3 regions of the Metabacillus sediminis genome follow, and region 3 is predicted to be linked to each of the others. Evidence: riboswitches for the same ligand, from Rfam matches in the RefSeq annotation. Region 3 holds a riboswitch; each other region holds the start of a gene.
The links. A riboswitch is a leader RNA that binds a small molecule or an ion and turns the genes downstream of it on or off. The one in region 3 is predicted to bind S-adenosylmethionine.
Positions count from the first base shown of each region.

Region 1: linked by a shared signal. The riboswitch ahead of mmuP (S-methylmethionine permease) and the one ahead of mtnK (S-methyl-5-thioribose kinase) in region 3 are both predicted to bind S-adenosylmethionine.
Region 2: linked by a shared signal. The riboswitch ahead of WCV65_RS04815 (Na+/H+ antiporter NhaC family protein) and the one ahead of mtnK (S-methyl-5-thioribose kinase) in region 3 are both predicted to bind S-adenosylmethionine.

Region 1 is NZ_CP147407.1:4,012,607-4,014,876, forward strand. Features, by position in the region: gene mmuP (S-methylmethionine permease) at 1-926, opposite strand, end outside; SAM riboswitch class I at 1,011-1,114, opposite strand; gene WCV65_RS20625 (TetR family transcriptional regulator) at 1,293-1,871, opposite strand; gene WCV65_RS20630 (aldo/keto reductase) at 1,875-2,270, opposite strand, start outside.
Region 2 is NZ_CP147407.1:882,510-884,779, forward strand. Features, by position in the region: partial or broken gene WCV65_RS04810 (GNAT family N-acetyltransferase) at 40-708, shown strand; SAM riboswitch class I at 920-1,027, shown strand; gene WCV65_RS04815 (Na+/H+ antiporter NhaC family protein) at 1,165-2,270, shown strand, end outside.
Region 3 is NZ_CP147407.1:1,445,171-1,447,440, forward strand. Features, by position in the region: gene mtnK (S-methyl-5-thioribose kinase) at 1-1,049, opposite strand, end outside; SAM riboswitch class I at 1,146-1,308, opposite strand; gene WCV65_RS07655 (carbon-nitrogen family hydrolase) at 1,385-2,191, opposite strand.

The sequences.
Region 1 (2,270 bases), 1.5 Mb from region 3:
CTGGACGCCGCATACAAACCAGAGTTGGCGGCGGATAAAATGGCGGTCAGGATAACAAAATTCATCACATCCGCAGCATAAGGAATTCCGATTCTCTCGAAAACCGCCACAAACGGGCTTTTCAGCACACCGGCATCCGAGGAAGGCAGCAGCGCAGACAGGACAACAATCGTTCCAACGAAAAAAATAATCAATCGCCACACCGTTGTCCGAATCGCCTTAGGTATGGTTTTTTCCGGATTCGCCGTTTCTCCGGCAGCGATGCCGATCAGTTCTGTCCCCGAATAGGCAAAATTCACAGCAAGCATCGTCATCAGAACGGCAAACGCTCCATTCGGGAACAAGCCTTCATTTGTGAAGTTTGACAGAAAAGGCGCAGGTTCAGAATCAGCCAGAGGAAGAATCCCGATAACGGCAGCTCCACCCAAGATGATGAAGATTACGATGGCTGCCACCTTCACAGAAGAAAACCAGAACTCTGATTCTGCAAAAAATTTAACGGTCACAGCATTTAATACAAGGATCAAAACCGCAAACAGCGCACTCCAGATCCAAACATTAACGGATGGAAACCACCGCTGCATCAGCAGTCCGGCCGCCGTAAACTCCGATCCGAGTGCAACCGTCCACGTCAGCCAGTACAGCCAGGCAACCGTGTACCCTGTTGCAGGCCCAATGTATTTAGCAGCGTAGCTGTGAAAAGCCCCTGTTTCAGGCATATGTACCGATAGCTCTCCCAGACAAAGCATAACAAGGTAAACGACCACCGCACCGACAAGGTAGGAAAGCAGTGTGCCTAATGGCCCTGCTTGCTGAATGGTGTAGCCTGTACTCAGGAATAATCCGGTCCCAATTACACCTCCGAGTGAAAGCATAATAAGATGTCTTGATTGCATTTTCCGCTGAAATCCAGTCTCTCTCTCCATCTTGACTCTCCTTTGTTCCACACCCAGAAAAATGAAAAACGCACCCTTTTCGCAAAGAGTGCGTGACTGACAAATAAAAGAACAAGCTTATCTATCAGGCTATTCACCCGCTGGAATTAGCACAGTGTCTGTACAGACCTGCTGCTGAGGCTTCAAAGGGCCAGTCCCTCCACCTCTCTGGATAAGAAATTATTTTTTTATAACACTATCAATCTATCAGAAAATTGTCAACATTTCTTCAAAAATAGGTACGAACGGGGAACAGATTGCCTTTTTAGATTCTTTTCAAAAACTCCAACTTCAATTTCGTCGCACCAAACCTGTACGATAAAAGCCGGTCTTCCTTCCCCAGGAAAACCGGCTTTCTTATTTTATAATTCCGGAAAGAATCAAATCCCAAACCATTCTAAATTCCGCATCTATATCCGGGGAGGCCCATTCTTTTGCGTGTGCCGGATGATGAAATTTAGCTGTAGCGATGAAGATGCCTTTAGCAGCTGTCTCAGGATCAGCGGATTTGAACTCGCCATTTGCCATTCCTTCTTTAACAATCGGAATGATCTGGCCAACCAATTCACTAATATGAGCGGTTATCACATCTACTGACTCTTCAGCTAGAGAAGTGTACATGCTAAACAGCTCAGGATCTTCCTTTACGAGTGAGTGCTTAATGCCAATCAATGTTTCCACCCACAAAAGGAGCCGTTCCGTTGATGAGCATTCTTTCTTGAAAACTTTCTTCAGGGGCTGAATGATGCTGTGGAGCCACCTCTCAGCCACCGCTTCCCTCAGCGAAGCTTTGCTTGGATAATGGCGGTATATCGTTCCGTGGCTAATATTCAAGGCCCGGGCTACATCTACCACGCTTGTTTTCTCTGGTCCAAAACGGCGCAGCACTTGTTCCGCCGCATCCAGGATTTCTTCTTTTGTTAATTGCTCTGCCATTCTTTATTCGACTCCCAGCATTCCCATTTGTTCAGCTGCATAGCGTGTCCCGGCTACCGCTTCAGCAGGAACCGCCTCTTCAATTCTGGCCAGATCCGCTTCAGTGAGCTCAAGATTCAAGGCACCAAATGCATCTTGAAGCTGGGAACGTTTTCGGGCACCGATCAGCGGAATAACATCCTCGCCTTTAGAAAGAACCCATGCGATCGCAAGCTGTGCGACATTTGCTTGTTTTTCTTCGGCAATTTCACGCAGTTTTTCTACAAGAGCCAGGTTCTTGTCCAGATTTTCTCCCATAAAGCGCGGAGCAAAAGAACGGAAATCTGGAGCGCCTTGACGATCCTTGGACCACTTGCCGCTCAGCAATCCCCGGGATAAAACACCGTAAGCAGACAAGCT
Region 2 (2,270 bases), 560 kb from region 3:
TATTAGTTACTATTTAAAGTATTGAGACGGGGGAACCCAATGTACAGGAAGGACTTTTACGTTTTCGATGAGAATGGACCAACGCCTGCAGTTATTCGGTATTATATGGAACCGGATTTTGAGGGGCTGATTCGCATTCAGCAAGAGAGCTTTCCTCCGCCTTTTTCTTCTGAGCTTTAGTGGAATAAGGAGCAGCTGAGCAGCCATGTGAATTTCTTTGCAGAAGGAGCGCTTTGCATAGAAGTAAATGGAGAGCTTGCCGGTTCCATCACCGGTCTAGTAATCAATTTTGACCCGGCTTATCCGGATCATACGTGGAAAGAAATCACAGATGATGGATACATACGCAGCCATCAGCCTAATGGAAACACCTTATATGTGGTAGATATAGGTGTCCGTCCTATGTATCGGAAAGCGGGACTCGGGAAGTGGCTTATGTCCTCTATGTATGACGTGGTTATTTATAAAGGGCTGGACAGGCTCCTTGGCGGAGGGAGAATGCCAGGGTATCAAAAACATGCCGGGAAAATGACCCCTGAACAATATGTTGATGCGATAGTTAAAGGAGAATTGAAGGATCCTGTCCTCACATTTTTGCTCCGCTGCGGCAGGACGCCAGTGAAGGTGATCCGCAATTATATAGAGGATGAGGAATCCTTCAATTGCGGAGCATTAATGGAATGGAAAAATCCATTTACGAACCAATAGAAATAATTGTAAATGTTTGAGTGCGATAATATTTTTGTGCATGCGATACACGGCCCTGGCATATAGGAAATGAAAAGGTTTTCTATCTATCTGAAAAGGTTATTATTTTATTGAAAAAGTAAAATTCATGCATTTTTTTGTTTGACATTTTCTCTGACAGCCCTTAAGGTAGTAAAAGATTGTTTTTGAAAAACCCTTAAATAAATTCAACTTCTTATTATGAGAGGCGGAGGGACTGGCCCTGCGATGCCTCGGCAGCGGACTTTTTTGAAGAGTGCTGTGCCAAATCCAGCAAGCTCCAGAGCTTGGAAGATAAGAAGAGTGTCCTGATTATTGTGTATTAAGGCCTCATCTTAAAAGGATAAGAAGGGGTCTTTTTTATAAGGTGAATCTTCTGGCATTATAGGATTGCTCAAGCTGGAAAAATCGAATAGCAGTGAGGTGGAGAAAATGGATTTGAAAGATGGAGCGAAAGGAAATCCGCTGGCGCTGCTGCCATTGCTGGTTTTCGTAGCATTGTTTATTTTAGCCGGTGTCATAACTGGAGATTTCTACAAGCTTCCAATGGTTGTAGCCGTTTTAGTAGCAGTAACTGTGGCACTGTTCATGAATAGAAAAGAAAACCTGACCTCGAAAGTTGAACGATTTGCTAAAGGTGCAGGACATCCTGATATTATGATTATGGTATTTATCTACATCCTGGCAGGCGCTTTCTCGGAAGCGGCAAAAGGAATGGGCGCGGTAGAGTCGACAGTTAACTTGGCTTTAACGTATTTTCCTCAAAGCTTTTTAGTAGTAGGACTTTTCATTATTGCAGCATTTGTATCGATTTCAATGGGTACATCAATGGGAACAATTGCGGCACTTGGACCAATTGCAGCGGGAATCAGCGGTGAAACCGAAATACCGGTTGCCCTGGCTGTTGCTTCTGTTATTGGAGGAGCTATGTTTGGAGATAATTTATCCTTTATTTCCGATACAACAATCGCCGCTGTCCGCACACAGAAGACTGAAATGCTGGACAAATTTAAAACGAACTTTTTCATCGTCCTGCCTGCAGCGATTGTTACGGTTATCGTGCTGTTTACCATCTCACTTGGAATGGACTCAGCCGTCAATCCGAAGGAATTCAGTTTTGTTAAATTGCTCCCTTACATTGGAGTACTCGTTGCAGCACTCGCCGGCTTGAATGTAGTCGCCGTGCTTGGAGGCGGAATTGTCTTAACCGGGATTATTGGGCTGGCAGACGGAAGCTTCAATATCCTGACATTCTCTCAAACGATGATGAAAGGCATCTCTGGAATGTCCGAGCTTATCATCCTGTCCGTTCTTATTGGCGGTATGGTAGAAATCATCAAACATAATGGAGGAATAGCCTTCCTCCTGAACGCTATGACAAAAAACATTCGAACAAAAAAAGGCGCAGAGTTTGGAATTGCAGGACTTGTCAGTGCAACTAACTTTTCAACTGCGAATAACACAATCTCTATTATTACAGCAGGACCGCTTGCGAAAAATATTGCCGATCAGTACGGCATTGACAAACGAAAATCAGCCAGCAT
Region 3 (2,270 bases):
TCTGCAACGTGGGCAAGCCCGATTGTTCTGCGGATGACTTCACACCCTGCAAATCCGATCGTATCCTCAAAAATTTGCTCCAGCGTATGCTCAAGATAGCCCTCTACTTCCGAAAAACGCTCTAAGCTGTCCTTTTTCCACGCTGCCGAAAATTCCACTTCAAATGTGTTCCAGGCTTTTTCAATGGCCTCGAAAATAAAATCCTGATCCTGTTCTTCTCGAGATAACGCGTTGAGAAGCAGATTTGCGATGAATTGGCCCGGATCAAATCCAATCGGTCCAAAGAAAGCAAATTCAGGATCAATAACCTTTGTTTCCGTCTCACTTACAAAAATACTGCCTGTGTGAAGATCCCCGTGAAGAAGTGCTTCTGCCTCCGTCAAAAACTTTCTTTTCAATTTAGCAACTTCGAGCTTTACGTGTGTATCCTCCCAAAGTTTTTCAGCAGCCTCCCGAAGCTCCGGTTCAAAATCATTGGATTCAAAGTCGAAGAAGGGATCCGTAAAAACGAAATCCTCGGTGATTTTGCATAAATCAGGATTCGTAAATTGCTTAACAAGCCGTTTTTTAACATGTGGTTTCAGGGCGAAATCGCTTGTGTAAAAAAGTGTACGGGCCAAAAACGTTCCGATATGTTCAGCGAGCAGCGGAAGTTTTTTTCTATCCATCAGTGCTTTTCTTGCAATCTGCAAATGTGAAAGATCCTCCATTACAGTAATGGCAAGTGTCTGGTCAGTGTAATAAACTTCAGGAACCAATCCCGGAGCAAGCTCTGCCTGTTTAACAAGGGCGCTGCTTTCGATTCTTGCCCGGTCCAATGTAAGCGGCCACGATTCGCCGATTACTTTTGCATAAGGGAGGGCCTGCTTCAATATAACTCCTTTGCCCGATTTTGGATCGGTTATATGGAATACGAGATTCAAGTTTCCATCTCCGATTTCCTCACAATTAAGAACAAGATTGTCTTCAAAAAGTCCAAGCCTTACTGCAAGTGCTGAGGCAGTGCTTTCAATAAGCGGTTCGTAAAGCGATGTATTTGCGATTGCCATGTAATTTTCCCTCCTGAGGTGGTGATAAAAAATTTATTGAACATGAAAAAGCCTCTTTCATTTTGAGAAAGAGGCTTGAAGAGGCAGTCTTCGCACCTCTTATCTCCCAAAAAGCATTTGCTTTCTGACGGATTTAGCACCGTGCCTTGCGGAGCGATAAGCCCCGGCGCTTGCTGCTGCGCCCCATTTCACAATGGTATTACGGTCGGTTGCTGTTGGGGTCAACGGGCCAATTCCCTCTCCCAACTCTCGATAAGAGTATGTTTAATTTTTTGAATGTTTTAATTGTTTCGTAATCACTTGATGAAAATGTTACCAGCTTAAGAGCAGTACTGTCAATCCCTTTTTACAAATGATTGATAAAATTCCGGACGCCGGTCCTGAAAAACAGGAATTTGTTTTCGAATCCCCGCAATTTCATTAAAATCCAATTCCGCACTCAGTATTTCTTCACTCTCCCCAGCTTCAGCTATTACATTTCCCCATGGATCAATGACGAGTGAATGACCGGCAAACTGATTATTAGGATCAGAACCGGAGCGGTTGCAGGCAACAACATATGCCTGATTTTCAATGGCTCTCGCTATAAGAAGGGATCTCCAGTGGTGAAGGCGCGGAAGTGGCCACTCTGCAGCAACAAAGAGCACCTCTGCACCATTTGCGGCATGCTCGCGCATCCATTCCGGAAAACGGATGTCATAGCAGATAAACCCTGCACAGTGTACACCGTCTAACATAAATAGCCCGCTTTCTCTCCCGCCTGTCAGATAATGATGTTCATCCATCAGCTTAAATAAATGCAGCTTACTGTATTCATGAATCAGATTTCCTTCACGATCAAAGATAAGCATCGTATTGGTTACTTCATGGCCGGATTTTTTCGCAATGGACCCCGCTATCAAATTAACGCTGTGCTTTCTTGCAAGCTCTGAAAGGAAAGCTTTAGAGTCAATGCCTTCTTCATCTGCGATGACTTCAAGTCTTGTCAAATCGTAGCCTGTATTCCACAATTCCGGAAGAATGAGAAAGTCCGGCGCTTCTTTACTTATTGCCTCTTCCATTGCAAGAGACACACGCTTTTTATTCTCTTCAGGATCCCCAAAGGCAATATCGAATTGTATGCAGCAAATGGTTCGTTTCATTTCAGACCAGCTTCCTTCAGGTAAATTTTAGCTTTACTTTTTGTTACTAACACTATATGATTTTGGACTAGAATTTCAA